4 regions of the Planococcus dechangensis genome follow, and region 4 is predicted to be linked to each of the others. Evidence: riboswitches for the same ligand, from Rfam matches in the RefSeq annotation. Region 4 holds a riboswitch; each other region holds the start of a gene.

Region 1 (4,212 bases), 480 kb from region 4:
TTTGATCCGAAAGTCGGTCGAACTTGCCGCACAAGCGCGCGATGAATTCTGGAGCGGTGTGACGGATCGGTCGAGCAGGCCGAAACCTATCGTCGCGGCGTCAGTCGGCCCGTACGGAGCATTTTTGTCTGACGGCTCGGAATACCGCGGCGACTATTCCGTGACAGAAGATGAACTGGTGGCGTTCCATCAAGAGCGGATCCGCGTGTTGGTGGAGGCGGGCGCAGACATCTTGGCATGTGAAACGATTCCGTGTCTGGCAGAAGCGCAAGCGATTGTCAGGATCCTTAAGGATTTTCCGGACGTCTATGCCTGGTTCACGTTCAGCGCAAAGGACCATCTCCACATCAGCGACGGGGAAAAAATTGCGGACTGCGCCGGCTGGCTGGACGGGCACGCGCAAGTGGCGGCGATCGGCATCAATTGCACAGCGCCGCAGTATATCGAGTCGTTAATACAAGAAGTGACAAGCAAGACTTCAAAACCGGTCATTGTCTACCCGAATTCCGGGGCAAGCTATGATCCGGTAAGCAAGACATGGAGCGAAGAGCCGTCGGCCAATGCTTTTTCAGCCAACTCGAAAGCGTGGCACAAAGCAGGCGCCCAAATTATCGGCGGCTGTTGCAGCACGACGCCTGATGATATTGCCGACGTGGCGTCTTGGTCACGCGACCTCAACCCCTCGCAAGTTTAGCCAATAGGACTGCCTCCGTTGTGCGATTTTAAAACCCAGTTGACAAGTAGGTTTTAAATATAGTCTAATGTGAATAAGCTTTTTCAGCATAAGGACTGGATTACAATGAGGTAGGAGAGATCCTCCTAACTTTTAAAAAAACAAAGGAGGATCTCTATGGTTAAAGAGCAATACCCCGTCATGGAAGAGGCGTCGTCGTTTTTCCTGGAAGGCAATCACACCGGCATCTTGCTGTGCCATGGCTTTTTGGGCACACCCCAAAGCGTCAAAGAACTGGGTGAGGCGCTTGCGGCACAAGGCTATACGGTGTCCTGTCCGAGGCTTCCCGGCCACGGCACGCATTTCACAGACTTGGAACGATATGGCTTCGAAGATTGGTTTGCACAAGTCGAACAAGCCTATCAGGACCTGAAAGCAAGCTGTTCGACCGTTTTTGTCATCGGGCAATCGATGGGCGGGACCTTGAGCTTGGATTTGGCCAGCCGTTATCCGGACATTGAAGGAATAGCCTTGATCAATCCGGCGATCGACATCCCTGCGTTTGAAACCTACCGCAGTCAGCCGCCTCTTGCTTATGTTGCTGAAGATCGACCGGACATCAAAAAAGCGGATGCGGTAGAAATCACTTACGAGCAAGCGCCGGTCCACGCGTATCAGCAATTATTGCGCTATATGGATGCCGTCGACGCCAAACTTTCAGCCGTACGTTGTCCGGTCGTCTGTTTCCAGTCGCTCGAAGACCATGTCGTGCCGCCGGGCAATACCGACTCTATTCTCAGCAAAGTCGGATCCGGACATACAATGAAGCACGAACTGCACAACTCCTATCACATCGCCTCTATGGACCATGAACTGGATGTCATCGTCGAAAAAACAGTTCAATTCATAAAACAAGCCCGTGTATTGCCGGCTGGAGACAAGCTATAAAGACAATGGAAATTCGAGAATTTTGTAAATAAATTCTATTTCTTCAAAATAATGTTGACAAACAGATCTAGGATACGTAGTATGAACTTTACAATTTAATCATCTTATCGAGATTGACTGAGGGACTGGCCCTGAGACGTCAAAGCAGCAGACCACGAATGTGGCACTGTGCTAATTCCACGTACAGTTTGTACGGAAGATAAGAGAGGCGCTCAACGGTATTACCCAACCCCCTCTTCTTGTCAAAAAGAAGCAGGGGGTTTTTTATGGTTAAAACCTAGTAAGCGGGTAAGTTAAATAAGTTTTGAGAGGAGGAATCGACGATGGCAAGTGCGCGCGGCATTAAGTCAGCTAAAAAGGCGTGGAAGGATATATTCAATAGGTCGGGTCAGCGCAATGTTATGTTCACGGGAAAACACTTCGAGTCTTGCATGAAGATATGGGAACTTGGATAGACTAGCTGGAATCGCGACTGGCTCCACCACCACCTGGAAATCCGATTAGTGCTAGGTGTGGGAAACATCGAATCATCTTTTTATACATAAGGAGGACTATTGTGAAGAACATTATCTTTTTACTCATCAGTTTATTTGCACTTATTAGTTTGGCCGGTTGTACCGGCAGTGAAGCCAGTACTGAAAACTCTGGAGCGGGTTCCGAGCCTGTTGAAGGCGGCGAGTTGAACGTAGCAATCGGAGCTGATCCGAATACGCTCGACTGGATGTATACGGGTGAAAGTGCTGCCCGTAAAATCGGCTGGCACGTGTACGAAGGCTTGTTTGCATTAAACCAAGATTACGAAGCCGTGCCTCTTCTCGCTGAAGATTATCAAGTGAGCGAAGATGGAAAAACGTACACTATCAATTTACGAGAGGGAGTTACGTTTCATAACGGGGAAGCTGTGACCGCAAAAGATGCGGCAGCTTCGATTGAACGCTGGCTGAAGGTGTCTTCTGTCGGCAAGATCACTAATGAACACGTAGAGTCGGTCGAGGCTGATGAGGATCTGCAATTGAAGATACAGTTGAACAAAACTTACAGTTCCTTGCTATCTGACTTGGCTGCTCCAAAGTCGGCTGCAGTCATCCTGCCGGCAACAGTCGCTGAAGCTGCCGGCGAACAGCCTCTTGACCATGACCAGTATATCGGAACAGGGCCATTCCAATTTGACTCGTGGAAGCGTGGAGATGAAATTGTCTTAGCCAAATACGAAGGCTACGCTTCCAGAACAGATGAGACGAGCGGGCTCACAGGAGAGAAAAAAGCGTTTGTCGATGCCATTCATTTCAAAATTGTGAAAGACCCTCAAGTCGTCGTCAATGGATTGAAAACAGGGCTTTACGATTATGGCGATGATATTCCGCTCGACCTGTATGAGGTGATTGAGAATACGCCAAGTATTGAAGCCGATACGTCGACCAATGGATACACGGTGTTGACGCCGGATAAGTCGGAGGCGCCGTTTGACGATGTGCTAGTCCGCCAAGCTTTAAATGCGGCGCTGAATAAGGAGGCCATTGCCAAAGCCACTTACGGCAATGAGGAGTTCTACGAGCTGGACGGGGCGTTGTTCACCCCGAACCAAACAGCTCTCTACTCCAATGAAAACATTGATCAATTCCTTTCCTATGATTTGGACAAAGCGAAACAATTGTTGGAAGAAAGCAGTTATGACGGAAAACCCATTAAAATTATTTTCTCCAGCGACTCCAGCGACTATAAAAAAATTGCGGAGATTGCCGAGCAACAACTCGAAGAAGCGGGGTTTACAGTTGAGCTGGAATCTTATGAATGGGCTACCTATTTGGAGAAATGGGCAGAACCATCCAACTGGGATCTGGTCGTGGTCGGCTGGTCTCCATTCTTCTCGCCGAACCAGGCCGGCATGCTGAGCCAGGATTCAAACAGCAGCGGCTGGTACAACAGCGAGAAATGGCAGGGCTTGATTTCGCAATGGGCTGCCACAGATTCTGAGGAAGAAAAGCAGCAAATTCTTGCAGGCTTGAACGAAACCCTTTACGAAGAATTGCCTTTTGAAAAAGTGACAAACATTTCAAACCTCAGTGCACGCTCATCAAACATCGAGAATTACAGCGAATGGTATGGGCCGCGGTTCTGGAATACGTATAAAACACCATAATAAGAAAAGAAAATCGTCAGGAACGATGCTGGCGATTTTCTTTCTTTTTCAAAGAGGAGGGGAACGCATTGCTGCAATACACGATTCGCCGTTTATTATCGGTCATACCTGTCATGCTCGTGGTCAGTGTCATCGTCTTTATGATCGTGCATCTGACTCCTGGAAACCCCGCATTTCTGATTTTGGGAGAAGACAGTTCACCCGAAGCGATTGCCGATTTGGAACGGCAGCTTGGGTTGGATCAAGCTTTATACATTCAGTTTTTCAACTGGATTTCACAAGTGGCGACAGGAGACTTAGGCACTTCCGTTTATTCGTCACAAACGGTCACTTCATTGATTTTTGAAAATTTCGGCCCGACCTTCAGCCTGATGGCACTGTCGACTTTCATGTTGCTGGTCATTGCAATACCTGTGGCGCTGATGATTGTCGCACTCCGTAAAACGGTACT
Region 2 (4,212 bases), 1.1 Mb from region 4:
CGGCTTATCGGTCCCGAAATCCAACGATTCGGTGTGCTAGCCAGTTTATATGGCATTTTAGTTAAGTATAGAAAAGGAGGCGTCCCCCCACGGGGAACGCCTCCTTTTTGATTGGATTTGTTCATTTAGAAAAGCTGCAAGCCATAACTCTGATTTACTGCTCGATAGGTTCACGGCTTTTCAGCTCCCTGCGCAAAATCTTGCCGCTGATTTTCGTCTTCGGTAATTCCTCGATCACTTCGATTTCACGCGGTGCAGCGTGGGCGGACAGTTTCGAACGGACAAACAAGCGAATGTCTTCGATCAATTCGGGACTGTGCGCATAACCGCTATTGAGCACAATAAACGCCTTGACGATTTCGCCGCGCAGTGCATCCGGCTTGCCGATCACGCCCGCTTCTGCGACCGCTGCATGTTCAAGCAATTTGCTTTCCACTTCAAACGGGCCGATGCGCTCACCCGAGGAATTGATCATGTCGTCGCTGCGGCCTTGGAAGAAGATATAGCCGTCCTCGTCTTGGATCGCCAAGTCGCCGGACAAGTACCAACCGTCGAACTGGAAATACGAATTGTATTTGGCCTCGTTTTGCCACACTTCTCGCATGATGCCCGGCCACGGAGCGCGGATCGCCAAATGGCCGATTTCCCCGTTTGGCAACACCTCGCCTTGATCGTTCAGGATGCTGACCGTAATGCCGGGGAACGGTCGCCCCATGGAACCTGGCTTAATGATTTCAGACGGCAAATTGACGATCAACTGGGCGCCGGTTTCAGTCATCCACCATGTATCATGAATTCGCAGGCCTAACTGCTCGCTTCCCCAATAAATCACTTCCGGGTTCAGCGGTTCGCCGACGCTGAGGATGTGGCGCAACGAACCGAGCTCATAACGCGCCAACACCCCGTCCCCTGCCGATTTCAGCATGCGGAACGCGGTTGGCGCACTGTACCAAACCGTGACCTTCGCCCGTTCGATCGTGGCGTACCAAGAATCAGCATCAAAGCGCCCGCCGTTGACGACGATGGTGGCGCGGTTCAGCCAAGGGGCGAAAATCGCATAGACCGTTCCCGTTACCCAGCCTGGGTGCGCCGTGCACCAATAGACATCGTCTTCTTTCAAGTCGAGCACCCAGTGGCCGGTCTGGTATTGATGGATCATCGCGCGGTGTGCATGGATGATGCCTTTCGGTTTACCGGTCGAGCCGCTCGTGTAATGGATGTTGAGTGGGTCTTCCAAGTCTACCCATTCGGTCGAAAAGCCATTGTCAGTGGTTTGTTCTACCAGCTCTGCCAATGAAATTTCACCCGACCGGCAGCGCTCGGCGCTGGCGGTAATAAAGACTTTCTCCAAAGACGGCAAATCATCCCGTGGTATGCGCACGGCTAGATCCGGGTCGGTGATGATGAAGCGCCCTGCGCAGTCTTGGATGCGGTCGCGCACAGCTTCTTCCATGAACGCTTCGAACAACGGACCGGCGATGGCGCCGAGCTTCACTACCGCCAGCATGGCGATATAGCAATCGGCATTTTTCGGCAGGAAAATAAAGACGATGTCGCCCCGGCGGACGCCTTTACTGTGTAGTGCTGCTGCGACGCGGTCGGTTTGTCTTTTCAATTCGTCAAATGTCCAACGCTCCTCGTATTCGCCGTTGATATAGTGAAGGGCCGTTTTGCCGCCAAAGCCGTCCTCGACATGCCGGTCGATGCATTCATGGGCCATGTTGACTTTTCCTGTCTCACTCCAAGTGAATTGCTTTTCCACTTGCTGCCATGAAAAGGAACTGCGTGCCTGGTCATAATTCTGCAAGTTCGGCTTGTTCCTGGGTTGAAAGCTTGGTGCCAATGATCGATTGCTCATGTGATGTGCCTCCTTTTAGTTATAGAAAAAACCCCGCTCATCAAAAGAAGAGGGGGTTCGGTCCTCAACTTATCTTTCAGCCTCGCGGACTGCAGGAAGTAGCACCTGTGCAAGCATCGCTTGCCGGTTGCTGGGTTTCGTCGGGCCTGATCCCTCCACCACTCTTGATAAGAAGTGTTGCTATGTAATTGAAAAACGAATAGCCAAAACAAAAAACAGACCTCTACGAGAGAAGGTCTGCTGTGCCTTCTCTTATCTTCCAGACGCATTCGCCTGTTGGAAGAAGCACCTGTGCAAGAAAGACTTGCCGGTTGCCGGGCTTCACAGGGCCAATTCCCTCCGCCGCTCTCGATAAGATGATAATTGTCTATGAAATTCGCTATGTCGACAATGGTAAGGCAGCGATTCTGGAATGTCAAACATTTTTTCCAAATAACTTGAAATATTCCTTGTTTTCCGACTTTTATAATCGGTATTAACTTGTGCGTCAAGTAAATCATATGCTGGAACGGACAGAACCTTTTATCAATTATTGCGCATCGTGCAGAATTTCCATGGCGATGTTCGAAGAAACCCGCTCCCAGCTCTTGATTCTTGCTATAATCAAGAAAGTCTACTAAATGAAAAGAGTGGGTGCTTATGCCAGTATCGTATTTTATCCGAACCATTGATTCCCCTAATCCGTTACCTGAGGCCGTCGCCACTCCGCTCCACCGCCACAACAAGACGGCGGAACTGTTGTGGGTGGAACGCGGCACACTGGAAATTGAACTCTCCGACCGTCGACTGGTGCTGTCTGCAGGTGATCTGCTACTGATTCCGGCGGGCTATTGGCACCGTCTGGTTGTTGTGGACGATCCGCAGCCCATCAAAAAACTGATTTTCGCGTTATCTGTTAAAGCGGCTTCTGTTCAACGGGCCAGACCAGCCAGTCCCATTTATACCAGTGCGCTGTTTGCGGAACTGGAGCGGGAACAGCAAGCGCCGTCAGCGTCATTCGGCAAAGGCCAAAAGATTGTGGAGCTTTTGCTGTTGGAGGTCGGCCTGGCCCAAGTGGCTCGTTTAACAAATCCTGTTGAGTCGTTTCGATTGCCTCATCTCTTGCATAACTTAGAAGAAACGTGCCATTTGCCGTTTTCACTATCCGAAACAGCGGCACGGACAGGCCTCAGCAAGTTTCATTTTAGCCGCAAATTCAAAGAACAATGCCACGAGACGCCGCTTCAGTTTGTCATCCGCTGCCGCATGGAATGCGCACAGCAGTTATTGCTGGCAACAGATCATGACGTTTCGTCCATCGCTTCCCTCTGCGGCTATAAGAGCGCGACGCAGTTCCATGCCGCCTTCACGCGCTTTAGCGGCACAACCCCTAAACGCTACCGCATGAAGCAAGCGGATGGCCTGTAATGCCACTTTAAAGGAGACTATTTATGTTATGACCATCGAATTAATGTACCGCTCATTGGAATTTGCGGCCCTGCTGCTATTCAATATCGCTATCGGTGCGCTTGGTTTTATCCCGAGTTTGCTCGTCACGCCAGTCAACCTCGACCGCTTCGGGTTAATCGGGGGCAGCGTGTTGTCCGTGAGCGGAGAAATTTTGGGCGCCTTATGCGGATTTTGGCTTTACCGTTACGGAGCCAAGCTCATTCCGCTCTCCTGGCAGCAACACCGCTGGTTCCGGTTTTTCCAGCGCCAACAAACAAAGAGCGTTTTTTGGTCGGTGCTATTGCTGCGCCTCGTGCCGTTTGTGCCGTCCGGTGTTGTAACAGCAGGCGCAGCCGTCACCCCTATCTCAACTCCGCTATTTTTTGCCGCAAGTTCACTCGGCAAATTGCCAGCGGTGGCACTGGAGATCGCGGTGGCGTTCGGGTTGACTGTTTTATTGCCGACACGCATGCTCTACAGCGTCTTGGGGATAGGGGTGGCCGTCATTGCCGCTCTTGCGCTCTTTCGCAAACGCAAGAGCGCATCATTAGATTCCACATAAAAGCGAGCGCCAATGGGGCGCTCGCTTTTTATTCGTTAATTGACTTTTTTGCCGCCGCCCCAGTACATTTCCCGCAATTGGAACTTTTGCAGCTTGCCGGTCGCTGTCTTTGGCAATCCCTCGACAAAATCAACCGATTTCGGCACTTTAAAGCGTGACATGTTTTCGCGCGTGTAATCAAGGATTTCCTGTTCGGTTACTTCCGCCCCCTTGTGCAAGACGATAATCGCTTTTGGCACTTCGCCCCATTTCTCATCCGGTACCGCGATGACTGCCACTTCCGCAATCGCCGGATGCTTGTAAAGCACGCCTTCGATCTCGGTGGAAGAAATGTTTTCTCCGCCGGAAATGATCATGTCCTTGA
Region 3 (4,212 bases), on a different contig from region 4:
TGTGACGGAAAACCCTGAACATGTCGTGGCGCTCGTTGGCGGTTCGCATTCAGGGCATTGGTTCCCGGCACTCGAAGAAATTGCGGAAGAATTGAATATGCGCATCGATGTATACATCAAAGATGCGTGCCGTTTTACTGCAGATGATTTCGGTGAGCTGCTGACCGAATCGTGCATGGAGTGGAACGATAATTTGGAACAGCATTTGCTGCAAGATCCGCCGGACACGATCTTTACGACTGCGACAGTCGGTAAAGGGGATACTGTACCTGTAGGGTATATCGACAAATGGCAGCGTTTCGAAGGAATCTCCGACATTTTCGCGGTGCGCGACAATCCGCGCATGAAAGTCGACCCGACAAAGTGTTTGGAAAACTTGAGCCAGGCGAACTGCTCCGTGCCGCGCGACAAAGCGCTGGCTGATGTGGTGCCTTGGGAAAATACACAAGGCATTCCGGAAAACGTCTCGTTCGCCGACCTCTCTGAATATTTCTGTACGGATACAAACTGTCCGCCGGTCATCGGCAATGTGCTCGTCTACCGTGATCAACACCATTTGACGACGCTGTACTCGAGAACTTTAGGCCCAGCGTTGAAAGAACATCTTGAACCGGCTTTAAATGACGCTTCCTAATTTTAAACGCTCCCGCGATTTGTGGGGGCGTTTTTTCTATTGGCTGGCTCTGGCAGGGATAAATGATCTCGTGTCGAAAGCTATAGTCAGGAACGAGTGGTGCAAAAGCACAGTCAAAACGGAAAGGGGTATAGCACATGAAACGCATATGGCCGGTTCTTGGGTTGTCGCTTAGTATGGTTGGCGTGTTTGGGGCGTATCGTAAGTACAAAAATTTAACAGCGGAAGAAAAGCCGACGTGGCCGGAAGTCCGCCTTGCCGGAGCCGTCACACAGGAAATGGCGGAGGCGCTGCCGGAGCCGATGGCAAAATGGCTCGGGAAAATCGGCGTGATCGGTCGTGAGCAAGTGATGGCGGTGTACATCAAGCAGACGGGTTGGATGAAGACTAAGCCTGAGCAGACAGAATGGGCCGAATCGAAAGCGGAGCAATACAGTTTTGTCGAGCCGCCGTCGTTTTATTGGAAGGCGCGCATGAAAATGGATGGCTTATCAGTGACCGGATCTGACAGTTTCCGCGACGGGCGAGCAGGCATGCGTATCCGTTTTGCAGGACTGGTGCCGATCAACCGCCAGATGCCGGATGGCAAATTGAATGAGTCGGCGCTGCAGCGGTTTTTGATGGAGATGGTGTGGCTGCCGGGACTCGTCTTTAGCCCGTACGTGAAATTTACGAAAAGCACTGCGCATTCAGTGGATGCAGAAATGACGTACAATGAATCGATCGCAAAAGTAACGTTCGAGTTTGATGAACAAGGGCGCATAAAGCGTGCGCGTGCGATGCGCTATAAAGAAGTGGACGAAGAATCGGTTCGCTTGCCGTGCATTGCCGAAGTGCATGACTGGCAGACGGTCGACGGCATCGAAATTCCGCGCCGCGTCGATATTACATGGATAATCGATGGACGCCCGTTCACTTGGTATAAATTTACGGTGGACGGGGCGAAAATCAACCCGAGTGTGCCGGCATCCTGGTGAGAATAGTGGAAAGGTAACAGAAAGTTCTTTGTTTTTTGACTAATCACCTTGACCCGATTCACCACAGGGGGTATCATGTGGGAATACTAAAAATTGCATAGTGAATTCTTATCTAGAGAAGTCGAGGGACTGGCCCGATGACGCTTCAGCAACCAGCCGCTAGCGGTCAGGTGCTAAATCCAGCAGGCATGCGCCTGGCAGATGAAAAGGAACGAGTCCGATATCGTAAAGCCTTCTTTTTCATGGAAGGCTTTTTTTGTTTCATATCGAAGCAATTTGACAACAGGCAGAAACCAAAACCGGAGGAGGACAAAACATGTTATTAGATGAACTGAACAAACGGATGCTGACGGCAGACGGCGCCATGGGAACGCTTTTGTACTCTTACGGCATTGAATACTGCAACGAGGAATTGAATATCCAGCGCCCCGAAGTGATCGAAAAGATCCACCGCGATTATATCGCTGCCGGAGCGGACATTATCCAAACGAACACGTACGGCGCCAATGCACATAAGCTCGCCCGCTACGGCCTCGAAGGACAAGTCGAGTCAATCAATAAAGCGGCTATCGCAATCGCCAACAAAGCCGCCAAAGACGGGGGGCAATTTGTCGTCGGCACAATCGGCGGCATCCGCGGCATCCGCAAAAGCGATGCGACCTTGGACGAAATCATAGCCATGGTCGACCAGCAAGCGCAACATTTATTATCGGGCGACCCGGACGGTTTGCTGCTTGAAACCTACTACGATTTTGAAGAACTCGCCGCCACCATCAGCCATTTGAAAACTTTGACCGATGCGCCGCTCATCGCGCAATTATCGATGCACGAACCGGGCGTCTTGCAAAACGGCATGAGCTTGAACGAAGGCTTGCACCGCCTCGAAGCGCTCGGTGCAGAAATCGTCGGGGTCAATTGCCGGCTTGGCCCGCACCACACCATACAGGCGTTCGAGGGCGTCGAACTGCCGAAAAAAGCTTTTTTGTCGGCGTATCCGAATGCTTCATTGCTAGACATCGAAGACGGCCGCATCGTCTATGAATCAGATGCCGATTATTTCGGCCGCGCGGCACTTTTGCTGCGCGAAGAAGGTGTGCGTTTGATTGGCGGCTGTTGCGGCACGACGCCGAAACATATCGAAGCGGTGAAAAAGCGCATCGGCCATCTGCAGCCGATTACCGAAAAGAAAGTCGAAGAGAAAAAGCCAATCGTCATCCGTGAAGCGGAGGCGTTAAAAGACAAACCCTTGCACGAAAAAGCGAAAACCGAGCGGACCATCATCGTTGAACTCGATACGCCGCGCCATTTGGACATTGACAAATTCCTCGAAGGCTCGAAAGCACTCGACGCAGAAGGCATCGATGCCTTGACCATGGCGGACAATTCGCTGGCCTCGCCGCGCATCAGCAATATGGCGATGGGTTCCATCATCAAACACAAGCAAGACGTCAGACCTCTTGCGCACATCACTTGCCGCGACCGCAATTTGATCGGTTTGCAATCGCATTTGATGGGACTGGATGCACTCGGCATCCACGATATTCTGGCTGTCACCGGCGACCCGACCAAAGTCGGAGATTTCCCCGGCGCAACAAGCGTTTACGACGTGTCGAGCATGGAATTGATCCAGTTGATCAAACAGCTGAATGAAGGGATTTCGTTCTCCGGCAAGCCGCTGCGCAAAAAAGCGAATTTCTCGGTCGCAGCAGCGTTCAACCCGAATGTCCGCGTCGTCGAACGCGCCGTCCAGCGGCTGGAGAAGAAAATCGAAGCGGGCGCGGATTATTTCATTTCACAGCCGGTGTATACGAAAGAGAAGATTATTGAAATCTACGAAGCGACGAAGCATCTGGAGACGCCCATTTTCCTTGGGGTCATGCCGCTGACGAGCATTCGCAGCGCGGATTTCCTGCATAACGAAGTGCCGGGCATCAAGCTGTCGGAAGATGCACTCGACCGCATGCGCGCATGCGGCGAAGACAAAGACAAGGCGACGGCAGAAGGCATCCAAATCGCCAAAGAATTGATCGACACGGCGGCGGAATTGTTCCACGGCATTTATTTGATCACACCGTTTGTCCGCTATGACATGACGGTCGAATTGATCCGCTACATCCGCCAACTAGATATAGAGAAAGCGAGCGATGGCCAATATGTCAAAACATCTCATTGAACAACAGCTAGAAAAGCGCATTTTGATCATCGACGGAGCGATGGGAACGATGATCCAGAACGCGGACCTATCCGCGGAAGATTTCGGCGGGGAGGAATATGACGGCTGCAACGAATATTTGAACATCGTCCGCCCTGACGTTCTAGAAGGGGTCCATGATGCGTACCTAGAAGCAGGCGCCGACATCATCTGCACGAATACATTCGGAGGCACACCGGTCGTCCTCGACGAATATGGACTCGGAGACCGAGCAGCGGAAATCAATAAAAAAGCGGTGGAAATCGCTAAGATCAGCCAGGCAAAATACTCGACGCCGGAATGGCCGCGTTTTGTAGCGGGTGCACTCGGGCCGACGACGAAAACCTTGTCGGTGACCGGCGGCATTACGTTTGATGAATTAAAGCAAGATTTTCAAGTGCAGGCGAAAG
Region 4 (4,212 bases):
ATCGCCGACATTCGCCACATGAGACCACAGGTTGACTCCATCAATCACTTTACGACCGGCATCTCTTCCCCCTTTGATGCCAAAGTTGACGATCGAACCGTAGCTGTTTTTCAAGTATTTCTTCGCAAGTTCACTTGAAGGATGATCTTCGAATCCAAGGTAGTTGACCCATTCCACTTGAGGATGGTCTTTCAAATATTCCGCTACCTTTTGTGCATTGCTTGCATGGCGCGGGATGCGCAAGTGTAAAGTTTCAAGCCCCTGCAGCAGTGCATGTGCGCTGTCTGCGCTGAGAGTCGGCCCGAAATCGCGCAATAATTGAACGCGCAGTTTCGTCGCAAACGCAGCGTCCGGAACATCGATACCGAAGCGGATACCGTGGTAGGATTCATCCGGTTGTGTGTAGTTCGGGAAGCGCGGGTTGTCCCAGTTGAAGCGGCCCGCATCTACAGCGACACCGCCGATGGTCGTGCCGTGCCCTCCGATCCATTTTGTTGCCGAATGGATGACCACATCTGCACCGAATTCGATCGGGTTGCTGACGAACGGTGAAGCGAATGTGTTATCGATCAATAGCGGAATACCGTTTTCATGGCCGATTTGTGCGACGCGTTCAACATCAAATACGTTCAGGCTCGGATTTCCGATGATTTCACCGAAGAAAGCTTTTGTCTTGTCGGTAATTGCAGCACGGAAATTTTCCGGGTCGGTCGCATCGACGAACTTTGTCGTAATACCGTAGCGCGGCAATGTGTTAGCGAATAGATTATAGGTGCCTCCATATAGATTGCTATCGGCGACGATTTCATCTCCGGCTTCCGCAACGTTCAATACCGAAAATGCGATTGCTGCCATGCCCGATGATAGAGCGACTGCCGCTGTGCCGCCTTCAAGCAAGGCGACGCGCTGTTCGAATACATCTACAGTAGGGTTCATGATACGTGAGTAGATATTGCCAGTTTCTTTCAAACCGAATAAGTTTTGTGCGTGCTCTGTATCTTTAAAGACATAGGAAGTTGTTTTATGGACTGGAACTCCACGCGAACCTGTTACTTGATCTGGTTCCTGTCCGCCGTGCAATAAGAGTGTTTCGGGTTTAAAATTTGTCATTGTGAGTTCCTCCTGATTTTTTATAATTTTTGTAAAAGGTGAGGAGGACATAGAAAAGACCCTCTTCAGAAAGAAGAGGGCCGTCATATACGGATTTACCTCCTCTCATCTTTCAGCGCTGCACATGCAGTACTGTAGGATTTAGCACCTTTCCAGACGGTTGTCTGTTGGTTGCCGGGCATCGCAGGGCCTATTCCCTCCGCCACTCGTGATAAGAGTATGAAACTATTTTTTTGCTTGTGGAAAAGTATAGAGGACATAGCCGTTTAAAGTCAAGTGTATTTGTCGAAAAATTTTAACTACTATATAAGCGATATTTCCGCTAAAAGTTTTTTCACAAAGCGGTTGACATTTTCCTTATTTCGAAATAAAGTAGGAATCACGAATTGAATAGCTTACATCACTTTCTTATCCAGAGAAACCGAGGGACAGGCCCTTTGACGTTTCGGCAGCAGATTCGCAAATTCGCGAAAACTGTGCTAATTCCTGCAAATGCTCTAGCATTTGGAAGATGAGAATGAGATGGTTTCATAATTGGAGCCTTCTTTTTTCTTGTGCATAAGAAAAAAGAGGGCTCTTTTTCGTTATTTCAGGAAAGTGTTCGTTCGCATTTATTCGAATCGTTACAGGCAGCCATAGGAGGGACACCATGATTCAATTTGAAGCAGTCAAGAAAACATATGTATCCGGTAAACAGGAAGTCCATGCGCTTAATGGCATCGACTTGACCGTTGAAACCGGTGAAATTTACGGCGTCATCGGTTTTAGCGGCGCAGGGAAAAGCTCATTGATCCGGACAGTCAATTTGCTCGAACGCCCTACTTCCGGGCGTGTATTTATCCACGGAGAAGACATCTCCGCTTTAACCGCTAAAAAAATCCGAGACATCCGTAAAGATATCGGCATGATTTTCCAGCATTTTAACTTGCTCGACTCGAAAACGGTGCATCACAATATCGCGATGCCGCTGTTGCTTGCCAAAATGCCAAAAACGGAAATCGACCGCAAAGTTACAGAGCTTCTTGAATTTGTCGGACTGGCTGACCAGGCAAGAAAATACCCGGACCAATTGTCCGGCGGCCAGAAGCAGCGAATCGGCATCGCCAGAGCGCTTGCAACCAACCCTTCGATTCTTTTGTGCGACGAAGCGACTTCCGCTCTCGATCCGCAAACGACACAATCGATTTTAGACTTGCTGCGGCGCATCAATAAAGATTACAACATTACCATTTTGCTCATCACCCATGAGATGGGCGTCATCCGGGAAATTTGCGACAAAGTAGCGGTCCTTGAAGAAGGGCGCGTGATTGAGCAAGGCAGCGTCTTCGATGTTTTCACGAAACCGCAGCACGCAACGACCAAACGCTTTGTCCGCTCCGTCATGAACGATGAATTGCCCGAGTCCTTACTCGACCAAATCTATAAAAACGATCAAAAGCGTCCGATTTACCGCGTCCAGTTTACCGGCACTTCCGTCGGCCAGCCATTCATGTCGCGCGTGTCGCGGGAATTCAATCTCGATTTAAATGTCTTGTTCGGTAATATCACTGAGCTCCAAGGCATTCCTTATGGCAATTTAATCGTTGAATTCGACGGCGCTCGCGCTGAGATCGACCGTGCACTCGCTTCGATCCGCAACGACAATATCCTGGTAGAGGAGGTTCAGCAGCATGCAGGTTAATCAATCGCAAATTTTAGAAGCATTATGGGAAACACTTTATATGACCGGTGCTTCGTTTGTATTCTCACTCGTCATTGGATTGCCGCTGGGCATATTGCTCGTCGTCACTAGAAAAGGGCATCTGCTGGAAAATGAAGTGGTCTTCAACATATTGAACATTGTCATCAACATATTCCGCTCGATTCCGTTCATTATTTTGATGGTCGCAATCATCCCATTGACACGGCTCATTGTCGGCACGTCGATCGGAACTGCCGCAGCCATCGTACCTTTAGTGTTTTACGCAGGGCCATACATTGCACGACTCATAGAAAACTCGCTGCTCGAAGTCGATAAAGGCGTTATCGAAGCGGCCCAGGCAATGGGGGCATCACCAGGGCAAATCATTTTCCGCTTTCTTATTCCGGAAGCACTCAGCTCGCTTGTCCTGGCTCTGACCATAGCTATCGTCGGTTTGATCGGTGCCTCCGCTATGGCTGGTGCTATCGGCGGCGGTGGGCTCGGAGACTTGGCCATCACTTACGGCTACCAACGCTTCGACACCATGGTCATGTTCTTGACGGTTGCAATACTCGTCGTACTCGTCCAAGGTGTCCAATCACTCGGCAACTTGATGTCACGCCGTGTGCGTCGCAGTTGAACCGAAAACATCAATAACATCATTACTGAATATATTTTAATCCCTTTCTAACCATAAACTTAAAACCCACTGGAGGATTTCATTATGAAAAAAATTACAGCTCTTTTTGCAACAGCCGGCTTAGCTACTCTACTCACCGCATGCGGAGGCGACGATTCCGCCGACGGCACTACTACCGTCACACTCGGCATCAGCGGTTCGGATACAACCATTTGGGATTATGTCGGTGACAAGGCCGCTAAAGAAGGCATCGAACTCGACATCATCACGTTCTCGGATTATGTGGCACCGAACTTGGCACTTGCTGAAGGCGAACTTGACTTGAACGCCTTCCAAACGATTTCTTATTTCGATGAATTTGTCGAAGAACATAATGTCGACATCGTGCCGATCGGCTCTACCGTCATCGCACCGATGGGCTTGTACTCCGAAAAGTACGAATCGATCGATGAACTTCCGGACGGCGCACAGATTGCAATGCCGAATGAAGCGACCAATATGGGCCGCGCGTTGCTCTTGCTCGATGAAGCAGGACTCATCACCTTATCTGAAGATGCCGGTTTAACAGGAACGGCTCAAGACATCATCGACAACCCGAAAAACATTGAAATCATGCCGATGACTTCCGGCCATACCCCACGCGCCATGGCGGATGTCGAAGCATCTATCATCAATAACGGCGTCGCGATCGATGCCGGCTTGAATCCATCGGAAGACCCGATTGCACGCGAAAGCGACACTGCAAAACCGTATATCAACTTGATCGCCGCACAAGCAGGGC

The links. Region 4 has a riboswitch for S-adenosylmethionine ahead of ACFO5U_RS10035 (methionine ABC transporter ATP-binding protein). Riboswitches for the same ligand answer to the same signal wherever they lie in the genome.
Region 1: another riboswitch for S-adenosylmethionine. It lies ahead of ACFO5U_RS12445 (ABC transporter substrate-binding protein); the one in region 4 lies ahead of ACFO5U_RS10035 (methionine ABC transporter ATP-binding protein).
Region 2: another riboswitch for S-adenosylmethionine. It lies ahead of acsA (acetate--CoA ligase); the one in region 4 lies ahead of ACFO5U_RS10035 (methionine ABC transporter ATP-binding protein).
Region 3: another riboswitch for S-adenosylmethionine. It lies ahead of ACFO5U_RS14720 (bifunctional homocysteine S-methyltransferase/methylenetetrahydrofolate reductase); the one in region 4 lies ahead of ACFO5U_RS10035 (methionine ABC transporter ATP-binding protein).

Annotation. Positions count from the first base shown of each region.
Region 1 is NZ_JBHSGL010000005.1:1,878,374-1,882,585, reverse strand. Features, by position in the region: gene mmuM (homocysteine S-methyltransferase) at 1-694, shown strand, start outside; gene ACFO5U_RS12450 (alpha/beta hydrolase) at 851-1,621, shown strand; SAM riboswitch class I at 1,723-1,827, shown strand; gene ACFO5U_RS12445 (ABC transporter substrate-binding protein) at 2,178-3,761, shown strand; gene ACFO5U_RS12440 (ABC transporter permease) at 3,830-4,212, shown strand, end outside.
Region 2 is NZ_JBHSGL010000005.1:315,809-320,020, reverse strand. Features, by position in the region: gene ACFO5U_RS04650 (YeeE/YedE family protein) at 1-40, shown strand, start outside; gene acsA (acetate--CoA ligase) at 155-1,858, opposite strand; SAM riboswitch class I at 1,925-2,032, opposite strand; SAM riboswitch class I at 2,108-2,216, opposite strand; gene ACFO5U_RS04640 (helix-turn-helix transcriptional regulator) at 2,498-3,265, shown strand; gene ACFO5U_RS04635 (TVP38/TMEM64 family protein) at 3,294-3,848, shown strand; gene ACFO5U_RS04630 (long-chain-fatty-acid--CoA ligase) at 3,884-4,212, opposite strand, start outside.
Region 3 is NZ_JBHSGL010000015.1:61,950-66,161, forward strand. Features, by position in the region: gene ACFO5U_RS14710 (acyltransferase family protein) at 1-634, shown strand, start outside; gene ACFO5U_RS14715 (DUF6920 family protein) at 772-1,611, shown strand; SAM riboswitch class I at 1,717-1,819, shown strand; gene ACFO5U_RS14720 (bifunctional homocysteine S-methyltransferase/methylenetetrahydrofolate reductase) at 1,928-3,784, shown strand; gene metH (methionine synthase) at 3,765-4,212, shown strand, end outside.
Region 4 is NZ_JBHSGL010000005.1:1,398,614-1,402,825, forward strand. Features, by position in the region: gene ACFO5U_RS10030 (O-acetylhomoserine aminocarboxypropyltransferase/cysteine synthase family protein) at 1-1,110, opposite strand, end outside; SAM riboswitch class I at 1,213-1,328, opposite strand; SAM riboswitch class I at 1,516-1,628, shown strand; gene ACFO5U_RS10035 (methionine ABC transporter ATP-binding protein) at 1,760-2,791, shown strand; gene ACFO5U_RS10040 (methionine ABC transporter permease) at 2,781-3,431, shown strand; gene ACFO5U_RS10045 (MetQ/NlpA family ABC transporter substrate-binding protein) at 3,516-4,212, shown strand, end outside.